Regions from separate parts of the Kocuria sp. CNJ-770 genome, predicted to be linked through region 1. Evidence: riboswitches for the same ligand, from Rfam matches in the RefSeq annotation. Region 1 holds a riboswitch; each other region holds the start of a gene.
What was found. A riboswitch is a leader RNA that binds a small molecule or an ion and turns the genes downstream of it on or off. The one in region 1 is predicted to bind S-adenosylmethionine.
Positions count from the first base shown of each region.

Region 1 (5,895 bases):
CACGGCGGCCGCGGCGCACCCCGAGGCCGACCTCGTGCTCAACGGGATCACCGGCTCGATCGGCCTCGCCCCCACCCTGGCGGCACTGCGGGCCGGGCACCGGCTGGCGCTGGCCAACAAGGAGTCGCTGATCGCCGGAGGAGCGCTGGTGAAGGAGGCGGCGGCGGCCTCGGGCCGCCCGGACGCGCTGATCCCGGTGGACTCCGAGCACTCCGCCCTGGCGCAGGCGCTGCGCGGCGGCAGCGCCGCCGAGGTGGACCGGCTCGTCCTGACGGCCTCGGGCGGGCCGTTCCGCGGCCGCACCCGGGCGGAGCTGGAGGCGGTCACCCCGCGCGAGGCGCTGCGCCACCCCACCTGGGACATGGGCGTGATGGTCACCACCAACTCGGCCTCCATGGTGAACAAGGCCCTGGAGGTGCTCGAGGCCCACCTGCTCTTCGACGTTCCCCTCGAGCGCATCGACGTGGTCGTCCACCCCCAGTCGGTGGTGCACTCCATGGTCCAGTTCGTGGACGGGTCGACGCTGGCGCAGGCCTCGCCGCCGGACATGCGCCTGCCCATCGCCCTCGGTCTCGCCTGGCCGCACCGGGTGCCCGGCGCCGCCGCCGCGTGCGACTGGACCCGCGCCACCGAGTGGACCTTCGAGCCGCTGGACCGGGACGCGTTCCCCGCCGTCGAGCTCATCAAGGCCGCGGGGGAGCGCGGGGGCACCCACCCGGCGGTGTTCAACGCCGCCAACGAGGAGGCGGTGCACGCCTTCCACGACGGGCGGATCCGGTTCCCGGCGATCGTGGACACGGTGGAGACGGTGCTGGGCGAGCACCAGGACGGCGGCGTCCTGGACCTCGGCGCCGTCCTGGAGGCCGAGCGCTGGGCCCGGCGGCGGGCGCAGGAGGTCCTCGCCCGCTGACCGGGCCGGACCCGGCGCACGTGCTAGTCTGTCGGGCGGATGACGAGTCCCAGCGCGCAGCCCTGGCTTGCTGGGCGGCAACCCTCTCCCGTAGTGGGGTGCCCCAGGTGAACCATCCGGCACCGGCCATCGTGGGCCGGCGGCAAGTACGGTTCGACCGCGGACGCGCCCTCCGGCGTGCCCTCGACCGTGGCCGTCGGTCCTGGTGGGACTGGTGGAGACTCCCGACCTCCTGGACCCACGGAAAGGCACGACATGCGATCGCAGCGCCTCACCTTCCTCGCCCTGGCCACCACCCTCGGCCTCACCCTCACCGCCTGCGGCGGCTCCGACCAGGCCGGCGAGGGCGCCCTGGCCGACGGCAAGGTGAGCATCGGCGTCGTCGGCTCGCACCCGACGCACGACGCTCTCAAGCGGCTGGCCGAGGAACAGGGCATCACCGTCGAGTACGTCGACTTCTCGGACTACAACCAGCCCAACCCGGCCACCGAGTCCGGCGACGTGGACATGACCTGGTTCCAGCACGTTCCCTTCCTCGCCGACTACAACAACTCCGCCGGGGGCTCCATCACCCCGATCGGCTCGACGTCGATCTACCCGCTGGGCCTGTACTCCAACGAGTACGACTCCGTGGACCAGTTCCAGAAGGGCGACGAGATCGCCGTCCCGAACGACGCCGTGAACCTGTCCCGGGCCCTGCTCGTGCTCGAGTCGGCCGGTCTCGTGGAGCTGAAGGGCGACACCCTCATCCCGACCGAGCTCGACGTCGACACCGAGGCCTCCACGGTGCGGGTCACCCCCGTGTCGGCCGAGCAGACGGTGCTCTCCATGGACTCGGTGGCAGGTTCGGTGATCAACAACGACTTCCTCGCCCGCGCGGACATCGACCCGAAGTCCGCCCTGGCCCAGGACGACCCCGAGGCGGAGGGCTCCCGCGCCTACGTCAACCTCTTCACCACCACCGAGGAGCTGGCCGACGACGAGACCCTCCGGCAGGTGGCGGACCTCTACCACGAGCAGTCCGTCATCGACGCCGAGATGGAGGAGACCAAGGACACGGCCGTGCCGCTGCAGCTGGAGCCGGAGGAGCTGCAGGAGCTGACCGCGCGCTACCAGCAGGAGCTGAAGGACCAGGGGCAGTGAGCGCTGCGGTCCCCTCCGGGCCGTCCGCACGCGGGCGCCCGGACGAGGTGCTCGTCTCCTTCCGCAACGTCTCGAAGTCCTTCCGCACCGGCTCCGGCCGGGCCGCGCGCGAGGTGCTGGCCGTCGACGACGTCAGCCTCGACGTCCACCGCGGCGAGATCTTCGGCGTGATCGGCTACTCCGGGGCGGGCAAATCCACCCTGGTACGGCTGATCAACGGGCTCGAGCCCGTCTCCTCGGGGTCCCTGACCGTGGAGGGCTTCGAGGTCGCCGGGCGCAAGGAGACCGAGCTCGCGCCCGTCCGGCAGGAGATCGGGATGATCTTCCAGCAGTTCAACCTGTTCACGTCCCGGACCGTGGCCGGCAACGTCGAGTACCCGCTCAAGCGGGCCGGCTGGCCGAAGGAGAAGCGGCGGGCCCGGGTCGCCGAGCTGCTGGAGTTCGTGGGCCTGTCCGCGCGCGCCGGGAACTACCCGGAGCAGCTCTCCGGCGGGCAGAAGCAGCGCGTGGGCATCGCCCGTGCCCTGGCGACCAGCCCCAAGCTGCTCCTGGCCGACGAGTCGACCAGCGCCCTCGACCCGGAGACCACCCAGGAGGTGCTGCAGGTGCTGCAGCGGGTCAACCGGGAGCTGGGCATCACGATCGTGATCATCACCCACGAGATGGACGTGGTCCGGGCGATCGCCGACCGCGTCGCCGTGATGCAGGACGGCAAGGTCGTGGAGCACGGCTCGACGGTGGACATCTTCGCCCGGCCCCGCACCGAGACCGCACGCCGCTTCGTCTCCTCCGTCCTGCACTCGGTGCCGGACGAGCGCGAGGTCGAGCGGCTGCGCCGGGCGCACCGCGGGCGCCTGGTGATCGTGGACGTCGGCGACGGCGTGGACATCGGCGGTGTGCTCTCCGACGGCGCCGCCCGCGGGGTCCGCTTCACCATCGCCTACGGCGGGATCAGCGTGCTCCAGGAGCAGTCCTTCGGGTCCCTGACCTTCGAGCTGACCGGCGAGGACGCGGCCGTGCAGGCCGTGGTCGACGAGCTGTCCCGCATCACGAGCCTGAGAGAGGTGGCCGCGTGAACGACTGGTCCGTCCTGGGTCCCGAGCTGCTCTCCGCGCTCGGGGAGACCCTCTACATGGTGTCCGTCACCCTCGCGCTCGCCGGGCTGCTCGGGATGCTCGTGGGCGTGGGGCTCTACGTGACCCGCCGGGGCAACATCCTGGAGAACCGCGTGGTGCACGAGGGGCTCAACCTCGTCGTGAACTTCGTCCGGCCGATCCCCTTCATCATCCTTCTGGCGGCACTCGGGCCGCTGACGCAGCAGGTCGTGGGGACGCGTCTGGGCCCCAACGCGGCGATCTTCGCGATGACCATCGGGGCGATGTTCGCGGTCGCGCGCATCGTCGAGCAGAACCTGATGAGCGTGGACCCCGGGGTGGTGGAGGCGGCCCGCTCGATGGGCGTCTCGCGCGGGAGGATCATCACCACCGTGATCCTGCCCGAGGCGCTCGGGCCCCTGGTGCTCGGCTACACCTTCCTGGTCATCGGCATCACGGACATGTCCGCGATGGCCGGGGCCATCGGCGCCGGGGGACTGGGCGACTTCGCCCTGCGCCTGGGCTACCAGCGGTTCAACGACGAGGTCACGTGGGCGGCGGTCGCCGTGATCGTCGTCCTCGTGCAGCTGGTCCAGCTGGTGGGCAACCGGCTGGCGCGGCGCATCCTGCGCCGCTGACGCCCCGGCGCCGCAGCGGTGCCCGCGACGGCCGGTCCCTCCCCGGAGGCGGCCGGCCGTCGTCGTGCGCGGGAGCGTGACACCCTGCGTCCAGGATCGTGGTGCACACTGGTCCTCGCCGCGCACGCGCGGCCCCTGCCGTCCCCGGCGACCGCCGGGGACGACCCGACGATCCCCGGAGGTCCCCGGATGGGCGTGGTCCTGTTCCTCGTGGGCGTGCTGCTCGCCGCCGTGGCCATCGCGGCCTCGATCGCCCTGCACGAGCTCGGCCACCTGGTCCCCGCCAAGCTCTTCGGCGTGCGGGTCACCCAGTACATGGTCGGCTTCGGCCGCACCGTGTTCTCGCGTCGCCGCGGGGAGACCGAGTACGGGCTCAAGGCCGTGCCGCTGGGCGGCTACATCTCCATGGTCGGGATGTATCCGCCCGCCCGGTCGGGGAGCACGGCGCGGACCGCCGGCACCGGGGTGCTCCAGCAGCTCGCCGCCGAGGCCCGCAGCGCCTCCGCCGTGCAGCTGGCCCCCGGGGACGAGGACCGCGTCTTCTACCGCCTGCCCGTGTGGAAGCGGATCGTGATCATGCTCGGCGGGCCCGTGATGAACCTGCTGCTGGGCACCGTGTGCCTCGCCGTGCTGCTCACCGGGCTCGGCACCGCGACGCCGACCACGACGGTCGCGTGGGTCTCGGAGTGCGTGGTGCCCGCCGAGCGGCAGGCCGCCGGGCAGGCCGAGTGCCGCGCCGGAGACCCCGAGGCGCCGGCCAACGCGGCCGGGCTGCGTCCCGGGGACGTCGTCACCGCCGTCGCCGGGGCCCCCGTGACCACGTGGGAGGAGCTCACCGCGCGGGTCCGCGACCGCGCCGGGGAGCGGATCCCCGTGGTGGTCGAGCGCGACGGCACGGAGGTGCGGACCGTGCTCACCCCGATCCTCACCTCCCGCCCGGTGGTCGACGACACCGGGGCCGCCGTGACGGGACCCGACGGCGCGCCCCGCTACGAGGACGTGGGGTTCATCGGGATCAGCCCCACCGCCGTTCCCGTCCGGCAGCCGCTCACCGCGGTGCCCGGGGCGGTGCTCGACGGGCTGGAGCAGATCGCCGGGATCGTGCTTCACCTGCCGCAGCGGGTCTACGAGGTGGGGCAGGCCGCGTTCTCGGACGCGCCGCGGGACCCGGACGGACCCATCTCCGTGGTCGGGATCGGCCGCATCTCCGGGGAGATCGCCGCCCACGAGGAGATCGAGCTGCGGGACAAGGCCGCCTCCCTGGTGGGGCTGGTCGGATCGGTGAACCTGGCGCTGTTCGTCTTCAACCTGCTGCCCCTCCTGCCGCTGGACGGAGGGCACGTGGCCGGCGCCCTGTGGGAGGGCCTGCGGCGGGGCGCCGCCCGGCTGCTGGGCCGCGCCGACCCGGGCCCGTTCGACCCGGCACGGCTGCTCCCGCTGACCTACGCCGTGGCCGCGCTGATGATCGGGATGTCGGTCCTGCTGGTCTACGCGGACATCGTGAAGCCCGTCCAGCTGTTCTGAGCCGTTCGGCCACGGAGGAATCCGGGGACCGCCCAGGAAGCGCCCGGGGGCATGGGGCACAATGGGAGGCGACGACGGACCCGGCGACCGGGTCCGCCCGCCACCGATCCCGCATCTGTCCGCGAACTCCTCGGAGGAACCCTTGACCCCGGTCAGCCTCGGCATGCCCGCCGCACCCCAGCCCGTCCTGTCCCCGCGCCGGAAGACCCGGCAGATCCGGGTCGGGTCCGTGGGGGTCGGTTCCGACTCGCCGGTCAGCGTGCAGTCCATGACGACGACCCCCACCACGGACATCAACGCGACCCTGCAGCAGATCGCCGAGCTGACCGCCGCCGGGTGCGACATCGTCCGGGTGGCCTGCCCGTCGCAGGACGACGCCGACGCCCTGCCGATCATCGCGATGAAGTCCCCGATCCCGGTGATCGCCGACATCCACTTCCAGCCGAAGTACGTGTATAAGGCCATCGAGGCCGGGTGCGCCGCCGTGCGCGTGAACCCCGGCAATATCCGCAAGTTCGACGACCAGGTCGCCCAGATCGCCCGGGAGGCCAAGGCCGCCGGGGTGTCCATCCGGATCGGGGTGAAC
Region 1 is NZ_MKJW01000155.1:69,829-75,723, forward strand. Features, by position in the region: gene dxr (1-deoxy-D-xylulose-5-phosphate reductoisomerase) at 1-910, shown strand, start outside; SAM riboswitch class IV at 949-1,065, shown strand; gene BJF77_RS18375 (MetQ/NlpA family ABC transporter substrate-binding protein) at 1,166-2,053, shown strand; gene BJF77_RS18380 (methionine ABC transporter ATP-binding protein) at 2,050-3,129, shown strand; gene BJF77_RS18385 (methionine ABC transporter permease) at 3,186-3,785, shown strand; gene BJF77_RS18390 (RIP metalloprotease) at 3,975-5,309, shown strand; gene ispG (flavodoxin-dependent (E)-4-hydroxy-3-methylbut-2-enyl-diphosphate synthase) at 5,452-5,895, shown strand, end outside.

Region 2 (5,895 bases), on a different contig from region 1:
GTAGGAGGACAGGTAGCGCTGCGGATCGCCCCAGACGGTGCGCGCCATCGACGGCCCGGTCCGGTCGACGACGACGAAGCCCTGCACCCCGGGCGGGACCGTCGCCCCGGCCTCGTCGACCACGCGGGTGGAGAGCCCCGGGACCGCGCGGGTGGCGCATCCGGGCTTGAGGGCGGTGTGCGGAGCGCCGTCGTCGAACGTCCCCGGGGGCGCGAACTGCGGGTCGTGCGGGCGCGGGGACATCACGGTCGCGCCGGTCTCGGACTGCCACCAGGTGTCCACGAACGGCACCTCGTCCCGGCCCAGCTGGGCGCGCAGCCAGCGCCACGCCTCCGGGTTGACCGACTCGCCCACGGAGCCGAGCAGCCGGACGGAGTTGAGGTTGTAGAGCGGGGGGACGCCCTTCGGGAACGCGCCCATGAGCGAGCGGATCAGGGTGGGCGCCGTGTAGTAGGTGGTGACCCCGTAGCGCTCGATCACCTCGAAGTGCCGGCCCCAGTGCGGGGTGTTCGGAGTGCCCTCGTAGATCACCTCGGACACGCCGTTGACCAGCGGGCCGTAGATCTCGTAGGTGTGCGCGGTGACCCAGGCCAGGTCGGCGGTGCACCAGTGCACGGTCGAGTCGACCTTGACGGGGTCGTTGACGGTGGACAGCTCGTCGGGCCGCAGCCGTCCCTCGTCGTCGCGCACGTCCGGCAGCAGGTCGAAGAGCAGGGCGTGGGTGTAGGCGGCCTGCACCAGGTAGCCGCCCATGGTGTGCACCAGGCCCTTGGGGCGGCCGGTGGTGCCGGAGGTGTAGATGATGAACAGCGGGCTCTCCGCGTCGAAGGCCTCGGCCTCGTGCACGTCGGACTGCTCGGCCACCAGCTCGTGCCACCACACGTCGCGCCCGCGCGTCCACGGGACCGCGTCCTCCTCCTTGGAGTGCGTCCCCCGGGTGCCGCGCGGCAGGTCGCTGCGGCCCGGGCGGGAGGTGCGGCGCACCACGACGACGTGCTCGATCGCGTTGTCCCCGCCGCACGCCTCGTCGGCGACGGCCTTGACGGGCACCACGGCCCCGCGCCGGTGCTGCCCGTCGGTGGTCACGAGCACCTTCGCCCCGGTGTCCTCGACGCGGAACCGCAGGGCCTCCGCGGAGAACCCGCCGAAGACCAGCGAGTGCACGGCGCCGATCCGGGCGCAGGCCAGCGTGATGATGACGGTCTCCGGGATCACCGGCAGGTAGATCACCACCCGGTCGCCCTGCGTCACGCCCAGGGCGAGCAGGGCGTTGGCCGCCCGGGAGACCTCGCGCTGCAGGTCCGCGTAGGTGTAGACGAGCCGGTCGCCGGGCTCGCCCTCGTAGTACAGGGCCACGTGGGCGCCGCGGCCCGCCTCGACGTGGCGGTCCACGCAGTTGTGCGCCACGTTGAGCTTCCCGCCCTCGAACCACGCGAGCTCCGGGACCGACCAGGTGGGCCGGCCCTCCGCGTCCTGCCCGATCCGCCGGGGTCCCTCGAACCGGTGCGCCGTGGTCCACGGCTCGGCCCAGTCGAGCCGGGAGGCCTGGCCCTCCCAGAAGGCGACGCGGGCCGCGTCGGAGACCAGGGCCGGGTTCGGGGTGGGGGAGAGCGGGTCGCTCCAGCTGGCGTTCACGGTGCTGCGGTCCTTTCCTGGCGGCACGGGCGTGCCCGGTGTGTGCCCACTGTGCCAGACGGTGATGTCAGGCCCATTTCTTCACGGCCCACTTCTCGAACACGCCGAGCAGCGCGTCGGAGAGCTTGCCGAGCACGGCCAGCAGGACGATCGCCAGCAGCAGCCGGTCGGTGCGGCCGTTGTTCTGCGAGTCGGTGAGCAGGAAGCCCAGGCCCATGGACGCGCCCAGCAGCTCCGCGGCCACCAGGAACAGCCAGGCCTGGGCCAGCGCCAGGCGCAGCCCCGAGATGACCGAGGGCATGACCGCCGGCAGCTGCACCGTGGTGAGCAGCCGCAGCCCGTGCACCCCGAAGGCCCGGGCCGCCTCGAGCAGGTTGCGGTCCACGTGCTGCAGGGCCGCCGAGACGGTGGTGTAGACGGGGAAGAACGCCCCGATCGCCACCAGCGTCACCTTGGAGTCCTCGCCGAGGCCGATCCACAGCAGCAGCAGCGGCACCCAGGCCAGCGAGGGCACCGCGCGGAAGGCGCCGATCGTGGGGCCCACCAGCGCGGAGCCCCGGCGGGAGAGCCCGATGAAGGAGCCCGCCGCCAGGCCCAGCCCGGCGCCGATCAGGAAGCCGATGAGCACCCGCTGGGTGGAGATGCCCACGTGCGTCCACAGCTCGCCCCGGGACAGGAGGTCGGCGCCCGCGGCCAGGACCGTCAGCGGGGCGGGCAGCTGGACGGGGCTGAAGACGCCCGCGGTGGACACCACGTGCCACAGCACCAGCAGCGCCGCGGGCAGGAGCAGGCCGAGCCCCGCGCGCAGCAGGGGACGGCGGCGGGGCTCCGCGACGGCGGCGGGCGCGTCGCCCGGGTCGTCGGCGTGGACGGCCGGCTCGGCGCCGACGACCTGCTCGGCGCCGGCGCGGTCGGTGCGGACGGCCTCCCCGGACGGGCTCAGCGGCGACGTCACTGCCCGGCCTCCGCGCCCTCGGCGGCTTCGGCCACGCGGGCGGCGTCGGCGTCCTCGGCGTAGGAGCTCTCCACGAGGCCGGCCAGGGCCTCGTCGATCTGCTCCTGGCCGGACACGTCACCGGAGTCCACGAAGATCGGGCCGACCTTCTCGAGCACGGCAAGCTGCTGCTCGCCGGGCACGTGGTCGATGTCCAGGTGGGTGCGCTCGAGCACCTGCTCGGCCACGGACAGCTCGATCCCGGCCGCGTCGGCCAGCAGCTGCGCGGTCTCCTCCGGGTGGGCCAGCGCCCAGTCCCGGGCGTAGGCGTAGACGTCCACCACGGTCTGCGCCGCCTCGGGCTGCTCCTCGAGGAAGTTCTCGTGCGCGTTGAGGAAGCCGTAGGTGTTGAAGTCCACGTTGCGGTAGAACAGCTCGGCGCCGTTCTGCTCCGCGGCGGCCATGATCGGGTCCAGCCCGGCCCAGGCGTCCACCTGGCCGTTCTCCAGCGCCGAGCGCCCGTCGGCGTGCTGCAGGTTCTGGATCGTGACGTCGGCCGGGTCCACCCCGCCCTCCTCGAGGGCCTGGAGCAGGAAGAAGTAGGGGTCGGTGCCCTTGGTGGCGGCCACGGTGCGGCCCTCGAGGTCGGCCACGGACTCCACCCCGGTGCCCGGGGTGGTGACGAGCGCGGACCACTCCGGCTGCGAGTACAGGTCGATCACCTTGATCGGGGTGTCGTTGCTGCGGGCCAGCAGCGCCGCGGAACCGGCGGTGGAGCCGACGTCGACCGCCTCGGCGCGCAGCGCCTCGTTGGCCTTGTTCGAGCCCGCGGACTGCACCCACTCGACCTCGGTGCCCTCCTCGGCGAAGGCGGCCTCGAGCCAGCCCTTCTCCTTGATCACCACGGAGAGCGGGTTGTAGGTGGCCCAGTCGACCGTGATCTTCTCGGCGGCCTGGGCCCCGCCGGAGCCCTCCCCGGCCATGCACCCGGTCAGGGACAGGGCCAGGACGGCGGCCAGGGCGGGAATCGTGCGGGCGGGGCGCGGGGACAGCGGCATGGTGGGGCCTTTCGTGGTGGGGTGGGCGTGCCGGGCGGACCCGGCGCGGCGCAGGGCCGCGCCGCACCCGGGGGAGCGGGGCGGGATCAGCGGGTCGCGGGGTGGTGGGCGTCGACGCCCAGGTGGCCGAGCAGCTGCACCCGCAGCTCGGCGAGGACCTCGGAGGCCCGGTCCCGGGGACGGTCGCCGGGCACGGAGAGCACCGTGCTGATCGACGCGGGGGCGGTCGGGCCGGTGCGGCCCAGGACCACGATCCGGTCGGCCAGCTGCAGCGCCTCGTCGACGTCGTGGGTCACCAGCAGCACGGTGGTCGGCTGCGCGGCGTGGACGGTGAGCAGCAGGTCCTGCATCCGCAGCCGGGTCAGGGCGTCGAGGGCGCCGAAGGGCTCGTCGAGCAGCAGCACACCGGGGTTGCGGGCCAGCGCCCGGGCCAGCGATGCGCGCTGGGCCATGCCGCCCGAGATCGCCCGGGGACGGTGGTGGGCGTGGGCGGTCAGCCCGACCAGGCGCAGCAGGTCGTCGATCACGGCGTCGGCCTCGGCCCGGCCCAGCCCGGAGGGCAGGCCCAGGCGGACGTTCTCGCGCACGGAGCGCCACGGGAGCAGCCGCGGCTCCTGGAAGGCCACCGCACAGCGCGGGTCGATCCCGGAGACGGGTGTGCCGTCGATGAGCACCCGGCCCGCCGAGGCGGTGTCGAGGCCGGCGGCGGCCCGCAGCAGCGTGGACTTGCCGCAGCCGGAGGGCCCCAGGATCGCGAGGACCTCCCCGGGGCGGACCGTGACGTCGACGTCGTGCAGGACGTGGTGGCTGTGCCCGCCGGACGGGAAGGCCTTGCCGACGTGCTCGAAGGCCACCGAGTAGGCGCGCTTCGTGGTGGCCGGTGCGGTGGCGGCGGTGGACGGTGCAGAGCCCAGCAGAGACGTGCCCATGATCAACTCCATCGGTCCTGGCATTAGCACCTCGCACGGGGATCGGACGGATCCGTGCCGGTTGCTGCGACGTCGACGAGCCAGGTCTCTCAGCCGCTCCGGATGGTTACGGCCCCATTGAACGTGCTCCGCGGGTCGCGTGGCAAATCGCGCCGCGGGCCGTCATGGTCGAAAACGGTGGCACGTCGGGCCCTCGTGCCGCACCATGGACCCATGACGAGCCGGCACACCTCGACCCGGGCGGACCTGGTCCGCGACGCCTGCACGGCGTTCGCGGCGGTCCTCGACGGGCTCGGTGACGACGACTCCTGGGCGCCCACCGGCTGCCGCGGGTGGTCGGTGCGGGACCTCGCCCACCACTGCGCCGCGGACGCGGTGCGCGGGCTGGTCGCCCTGCACACGCCCACCACGGCCCGCCCGGACCGGGACGCCGCGACCTACTGGGCGTACCGGGGCGCGGATGCCGCGGCCGCCGCCGAGGTCCGGCGCCGCACCCGGGCCGCGGCGAGCCTGTACCCGGACTGGGAGGAGCTGCGGGGGCACTACCGGGAGTCGGCACGGGCGCTCGTGCACGCGGCGGAGCACTGCCGGCCCGGCGGGACGGTCCGCACCCAGGGCCACGTGCTCCGCGTGGACGACCTCCTGAGCACCCTGGCGGTGGAGGCCACGGTGCACCACCTGGACCTCATCGAGCACCTGGAGGGCTGCCCGGGGCCTGCGGTGGACGGGCTCGCCGAGGTCCGCCGGGTCCTCATCGACCTGTGGGAGCGGGAGCCGCCCGAGCACTGGAGCGACGAGCACTTCGCCCGGGTGGGCACCGGCCGGGCGGCCCTGCCCGCCCAGGACCGGGCCCAGCTGGGCCCGGAAGCAGACCTCCTCCCCTCTTCTCCTGACCTCCGCCCCCCCGCCGAGGTTGCACGTGTCGGCGTCCCGCGGCCGGTGGCCGGGACCTGCAATCTCGGGACACGGTGGGGCGCGATCGGGGCGAGCGGGGCGGGTCCGTGCCAGGGTGGGGGCATGAGCCGCAACGATCCCGCCGTGATCGACCGCCTGATGACACAGCCCGGACGCTGGGCCGTGGTGGGGCTGACCGGGAACACGGCCCGGCCCGCGCACTCGGTCGCGAAGCGCATCCGGGACGACCTCGGCATGACGATCGTCCCGGTCAACCCGAAGGGCGAGGTGGTGCACGGGGAGCCCGGCTTCCGCACGCTCGCCGAGGTCCCGGGGCCGATCGACGTGGTGGACTGCTTCGTCAACTCCCGCCGCGTCGGAGCGGTCGTGGACCAGGCCGTCGCCGCCGGCGCGAGGGCCGTGTGGCTGCAGCTGGGCGTCGTGG
Region 2 is NZ_MKJW01000099.1:2,134-8,028, reverse strand. Features, by position in the region: gene BJF77_RS10585 (AMP-binding protein) at 1-1,635, opposite strand, end outside; gene BJF77_RS10580 (ABC transporter permease) at 1,703-2,590, opposite strand; gene BJF77_RS10575 (aliphatic sulfonate ABC transporter substrate-binding protein) at 2,587-3,627, opposite strand; gene BJF77_RS10570 (ABC transporter ATP-binding protein) at 3,714-4,556, opposite strand; SAM riboswitch class I at 4,562-4,665, opposite strand; partial or broken gene BJF77_RS10565 (maleylpyruvate isomerase N-terminal domain-containing protein) at 4,659-5,231, shown strand; gene BJF77_RS10560 (CoA-binding protein) at 5,574-5,895, shown strand, end outside.
Region 2: another riboswitch for S-adenosylmethionine. It lies ahead of BJF77_RS10570 (ABC transporter ATP-binding protein); the one in region 1 lies ahead of BJF77_RS18375 (MetQ/NlpA family ABC transporter substrate-binding protein).

Region 3 (5,895 bases), on a different contig from region 1:
ATCTAGGAACACCCCACATACCGGTCAACCGGTGCGCCGGGATCCCGCGGGCTTTCCTCAGCATCCGGCCATCAGGTCCCGCAATGTCCATATAGTGGAGTTCATGACGGGAAAGGTCGGGGCCGGCGCGGGCACCCAGGTGGTCCACCGCGTCGCACAGCTGCTGCGCGCCGTCGCGGGGCGGGAGCAGGGCAGCACCGTGGCGGAGCTGGCGGCGGCGACCGGGCTGACGCGCCCCACCGTGCACCGCCTCCTGACGGGCCTGGCCGAGGAGGGGCTCGTGGACCGCCCGGCCGGCAGCACGGCGTGGCAGCTCGGCCCGGAGCTCTACGTGCTGGGCGCGGTCGCGGCCCACCGCTACCCGATCCGGGAGCTGGCCGGACCGTCGCTGCGCCGGCTCGCCGAGGCCACGGGGGAGAGCGCGTTCCTCTCGGCCCGCCGCGGACCCGAGACCGTGTGCCTGGCCCGGGTCGAGGGGGCCTTTCCGATCCGCTCCCACGTGCTGTACGAGGGCCTGCGGCTGCCGCTGGGCGTGGCCTCGGCGGGCCTGGCGGTCCTGGCCCACCTGCCGGACGCGGAGGTGGAGCGGATCCTCGCCGCCACGTCCGCCGCCCGCGCCGAGTGGGGCCCGCTGCACACCCCCGAGCGGATCCGCGAGCTGCTGGAGGACGTGCGGCGGGAGGGTTTCGCGGTGAACCCGGGACTGATCGTGGAGGGCAGCTGGGGCATGGCCGCGGCGGTCTTCGACACGACCGGCGCCCCCGTCTACGCCCTGAGCCTCACCGGGATCGAGCCCCGCTTCGCCGGGGAGCGCCGCGGGCTCCTGGGGCGGGCGCTGCTCACGGAGGCCCACCGGCTCTCCCGGGAGCTGGGCCACCGCTGAGCGGCTCCCGGCCCGCTCAGCGCGCCGTCCAGCCGCCGTCCATCGTGTAGGACGCGCCGGTGACCATGGCGGCGTGCGGTCCGGCCAGCCACGCCACGAGGCTGCCGACGTCCTCGGGCTCCACGAGCTTCTTCACCGGTGTCTCGCCGAGCATGATCCGCTCCACGACCTCGGCCTCGGGGATCCCGTGCACCCTGGCCTGGTCCGCGACCTGCTTCTCCACCAGCGGGGTGCGCACGTAGCCGGGGTTGACGCAGTTGCTGGTCACCCCGTGCGCCGCCCCCTCCAGGGCCACGGTCTTGGACAGCCCCTCGAGGCCGTGCTTGGCCGCGACGTAGGCGCTCTTGTAGGGGGAGGCCCGCAGCCCGTGCACGGAGGAGATGTTCACGACCCGCCCCCAGCCCCGCTCGTACATGTGCGGCAGGGCCGCGCGCACCAGCAGGAACGGGCTCTCGAGCATGAGCACGAGGATCCGGTGGAAGTCGGCGGGGTCGAAGTCCTGGATCGGGGCGACCTTCTGGATGCCGGCGTTGTTCACCAGCACGTCCACCTCCAGGCTCAGCCCGGCCAGCGCCGCGGTGTCGAGCAGGTCGACGCCCCACGCCCGCCCGTCGAGCTCGTCCGCGACCCGCTGCGCACCGGCCTCGTCGACGTCGGCGACCACCACGTGCGCCCCGGCGCCCGCCAGGGCCCGGGCCGCGGCCAGCCCGATGCCGCTCGCTCCACCGGTCACCAGCGCGGTGCGGCCCTCGAGGCCGTGGTCCTGGAACATGGGGAACCTTCCTTCCGTCCGCCGCGCCCACAGGGTCCGGGGCACCGGTCACCGTCACGGTATGTGATCCGGAGCACGACGGCGAGCAGGGACCCGCGCGTCATGCGGCGTCATGCCCGTCACGCGGCTCCCGAATGGCGCAACGTCCGGGCCGTGGGATTGGATGGGGTCGTCACCATCCAGAGCGGCCGAGAGACCTGGCTCGACGACGCCGCAGCAACCCGCACGGACGGCCCCCGCGCCCTACGCCCCGGTGCTACCGCCAGGACCGATGGAAAGGACAGCGCCCCATGCTGCACAGTGCCGACCGCATCCTCACGTCCCACGCCGGGTCCCTCCCCCGGACCCCGGAGCTGCTGCAGGCCAACGAGGCCCGCCTCCCGGGCGCGGCCGGCACCGAGGAGTTCGACCGCCTGCTGCGGGACGCCGTCGTGGACGTCGTGCGCCGCCAGCGCGAGGCCGGCATCGACGTGGTCAACGACGGCGAGTACGGCCACGCGATGACCCGCTCGGTGGACTACGGGGCGTGGTGGACCTACTCCTTCGACCGCACGGGCGGGCTCGCGATCGTCGACGACAACGACATCCACGTCCCGAAGCGCTCCGCCCCCGGCAGCGTGGTGCTCACGAGCTTCCTGGACCGGCGGGACCTCACCGCCTTCCACGACGCGTACACGGACCCCTCCTCCGGCATCCACCTGGCCGACCCGGACCTGCCGCCGCCCGTGTTCCCGGCGGCGACCGGCCCGCTCTCCTACACCGGCCACGCCGCGGTGGCCTCCGACGTCGCAGGCCTCACCGCCGCGCTGCGGGAGACGGGGGCGGCCGAGGGCTTCGTCGCCGCCCTCTCCCCCGGCTCCGCCGCGCGGATCGGCAACCACCACTACGGCAGCGAGGAGGAGTTCCTCTACGCGTGGGCGGACGTGCTGCGCGAGGAGTACACCGCGATCCTCGACGCCGGCCTGGTGCTGCAGATCGACGACCCCTCCATCGCCGAGTCCTGGGACCAGATCAACCCGGAGCCGGCCGTCGAGGACTACCGGCGCTTCGTCCAGGTCCGGGTGGAGGCCCTCAACCACGCCCTGCGCGGGCTGCCGCAGGACCGGATCCGCTTCCACCTGTGCTGGGGCTCCTGGCACGGCCCGCACACCACGGACCTCGAGTTCAGGCACCTGGTGGACCTGCTGCTGTCGATCGACGCGGGCGCCTACTCCTTCGAGGGCGCCAACGCCCGGCACGAGCACGAGTGGAAGGTCTGGGAGGACCACGCACTGCCCGAGGGCAAACTGATCCTGCCCGGCGTGGTCTCGCACGCCACCAACGTCGTGGAGCACCCCGAGCTCGTCGCCGACCGGATCGAGCGCTATGCGAGGCTCGTGGGGCGCGAGAACGTCATCGCCTCGACCGACTGCGGCCTGGGCGGGCGCGTGCACCCGCAGATCGCGTGGGCGAAGCTCGAGACGCTCGCCCGCGGCGCCGAGATCGCCTCGCGCCGGCTCTGGGCCTGAGCGCCCGCCCGCCCCCGCCCTCGCCGCTCTTCCCCGCCACCCTTTTCCGCTGCCCGCGCCCGCCGCCCCACTCCGAGGAGCACCTCCATGACCCTGCAGAACACCGACCGCGTGCAGACCACCCATGTGGGCTCCCTGCCCCGGACCCCCCGCCTCCTGGAGGCCAACCGGCAGCACGCCCAGGGGGCGATCACGTTCGAGCAGCTCACGGACGAGCTCGCCACGGGCGTCGAGGACGTCGTGCGGCGCCAGCGGGAGACCGGCGTGGACGTCGTCAACGACGGCGAGTACGGGCACACGATGTCCAGCGCCGTCGACTACGGGGCCTGGTGGAACTACTCCTTCTCGCGCCTCGGAGGGCTGACGCCCACGGACGAGGACCGGTGGGCGTCCACGGAGCGCCGCCGATCCTCGCCCGGACACGTGGTGCTCACCAGCTTCCCGGACCGCCGGGACCGGGAGCGGTTCCGGGAGGCGTACGAGGACCCGGCGTCGGGCATCCTCACCGGGCGCTCCTCGACCGCGCAGCCGAAGATCACCGGGCCGCTGACCTACACCGGCCAGGAGGCGGTGGCCTCCGACGTCCGCAACCTCAAGGCCGCCATGGCGGCCACGGGCGCGGAGACCGGGTTCGTCGCCGCGCTGTCCCCCGGCTCCTGCGCGCGCGTGACCAACGAGTACTACCGGACCGACGAGGAGCTCGTGTACGCGTGCGCCGACGCGATGCGGGAGGAGTACCTGGCGATCACCGGCGCCGGGCTGATCGTGCAGATCGACGACCCCTCCATCGCGGAGTCCTGGGACCAGGTCAACCCGGAGCCCACGGTGGAGGACTACCTGGCCTTCACCCGGCTGCGCGTCGAGGCCCTCAACCACGCGCTGCGCGGGATCCCCGAGGAGCAGGTGCGCTTCCACCTGTGCTGGGGCTCCTGGCACGGCCCGCACACCACGGACCTCGAGCTCGAGCACCTCGTGGACCTCATGCTGACCATCGAGGCCGGCGGCTACACCTTCGAGGGCGCCTCCGCCCGCCACGCCCACGAGTGGAAGGTCTGGAAGGAGCACCCGCTGCCCGAGGGCCGGGTGATCATCCCCGGAGTGGTCTCCCACTCCACGAACGTCGTGGAGCACCCCGAGCTCGTCGCGGACCGGATCGAGCAGTTCGCCTCGGTGGTCGGCCGGGAGAACGTCGTCGCCTCGACCGACTGCGGACTGGGCGGACGGCTGCACCCGCAGATCGCCTGGGCCAAGCTGGAGTCCCTCACGGCCGGCGCACGCCTGGCCTCGGAGCGGCTGTACGGCTGAGCGGATCCCGGCCGGGCCGCAGGAGCACCGGGACGGCAGGCGCATCCACGGCCGTCCGTGCCCGGCCGCTTCCCAGCCCCCTCGCCGACGGGCGGGCTCCGTCACAATACCGGCGCGGCATCCGATCGTGGTGCATCCATAGTGACAGGTGTCACTTTCCTCCGTAGGATCTCCTTGAACTACCGAACGTTCGGTTATTAGGCGTTCGGTTCCGCCGAGGACGACCCCGTCCCCGACCACACTGGAGATCCCATGGCGCACGCTGACACCGCCCCGGCCGGGCGGCACGAGATGTCCCACGAGGAGCGCAAGGTCCTCGCGGGCACGCTCGTGGGCACCACCATCGAGTGGTACGACTTCTTCATCTACGCCCAGGCCGCCGCCTTCGTCCTGGCCCCGCTCTTCTTCGAGCCGCTGGAGTCGGCCAACGCCGGCCTCGCCCAGGTCGTCGCCTGGGCCTCGCTGGGCATCAGCTTCCTGTTCCGCCCGCTGGGCGCCGTCGTCGCCGGCCACCTGGGCGACAAGTACGGCCGCAAGATCGTCCTCGTCCTCACCCTGGTGGGGATGGGCGCCGCGACCATGCTGATCGGCCTGCTGCCCACCTACGCCACCATCGGCATCTGGGCCCCGATCCTGCTCATCCTCTTCCGCGTGATCCAGGGCTTCTCGGCCGGCGGCGAGTGGGGCGGTGCGGCCCTGATGTCCGTGGAGCACGCCCCGCGGCACAAGCGCGGCCTGTTCGGGGCCTACCCGCAGATCGGCGTGCCGATCGGCATGCTGCTGGCCACGGGCTTCATGTTCGCGCTCACCTCGATGATGTCCCCCGAGGACTTCCAGGCCTGGGGCTGGCGCATTCCGTTCCTCTCCTCCGTGGCGCTGATCATCGTGGGCTACCTGATCCGCAAGGCCGTGGACGAGTCCCCGGTGTTCAAGGAGATGCAGCTGCGCAAGAAGGAGTCCTCCGCTCCCCTGGGGCAGCTGTTCAAGAAGAACTCCAAGCAGGTCACCCTCGCGGCGCTGATCTTCGCCGCCAACAACGCCGCCGGCTACCTGGTCATCGCCTTCTTCGCCTCCTACGGCGCCAAGTCCCTGGGCATGGACCGCTCCGCGACCCTGATCGCGTCCCTCATCGGCGGCCTCGGATGGCTCGTGTTCACGATGCTCGGCGGTGCGATGTCGGACAAGGTCGGGCGTGTGCGCACCTTCCAGATCGGCTACGTCGTCATCATCCTGTGGGCGGTGCCCATGTGGTTCCTGCTCGACACCGGGGTCACCTGGATCTTCGCCGCGGCCATCGTGGTCCTCACCCTCGGCCTCGGCCTCTCCTACGGCCCGCAGTCCGCGCTCTACGCCGAGATGTTCCCGGCCCGCGTGCGCTACTCCGGCGTCTCGATCGGCTACGCGCTCGGCTCCATCATCGGCGGCGC
Region 3 is NZ_MKJW01000099.1:27,545-33,439, forward strand. Features, by position in the region: gene BJF77_RS10675 (IclR family transcriptional regulator) at 104-883, shown strand; gene BJF77_RS10680 (3-hydroxybutyrate dehydrogenase) at 900-1,655, opposite strand; SAM riboswitch class I at 1,828-1,933, shown strand; gene BJF77_RS10685 (cobalamin-independent methionine synthase II family protein) at 1,946-3,163, shown strand; gene BJF77_RS10690 (cobalamin-independent methionine synthase II family protein) at 3,251-4,468, shown strand; gene BJF77_RS10695 (MFS transporter) at 4,721-5,895, shown strand, end outside.
Region 3: another riboswitch for S-adenosylmethionine. It lies ahead of BJF77_RS10685 (cobalamin-independent methionine synthase II family protein); the one in region 1 lies ahead of BJF77_RS18375 (MetQ/NlpA family ABC transporter substrate-binding protein).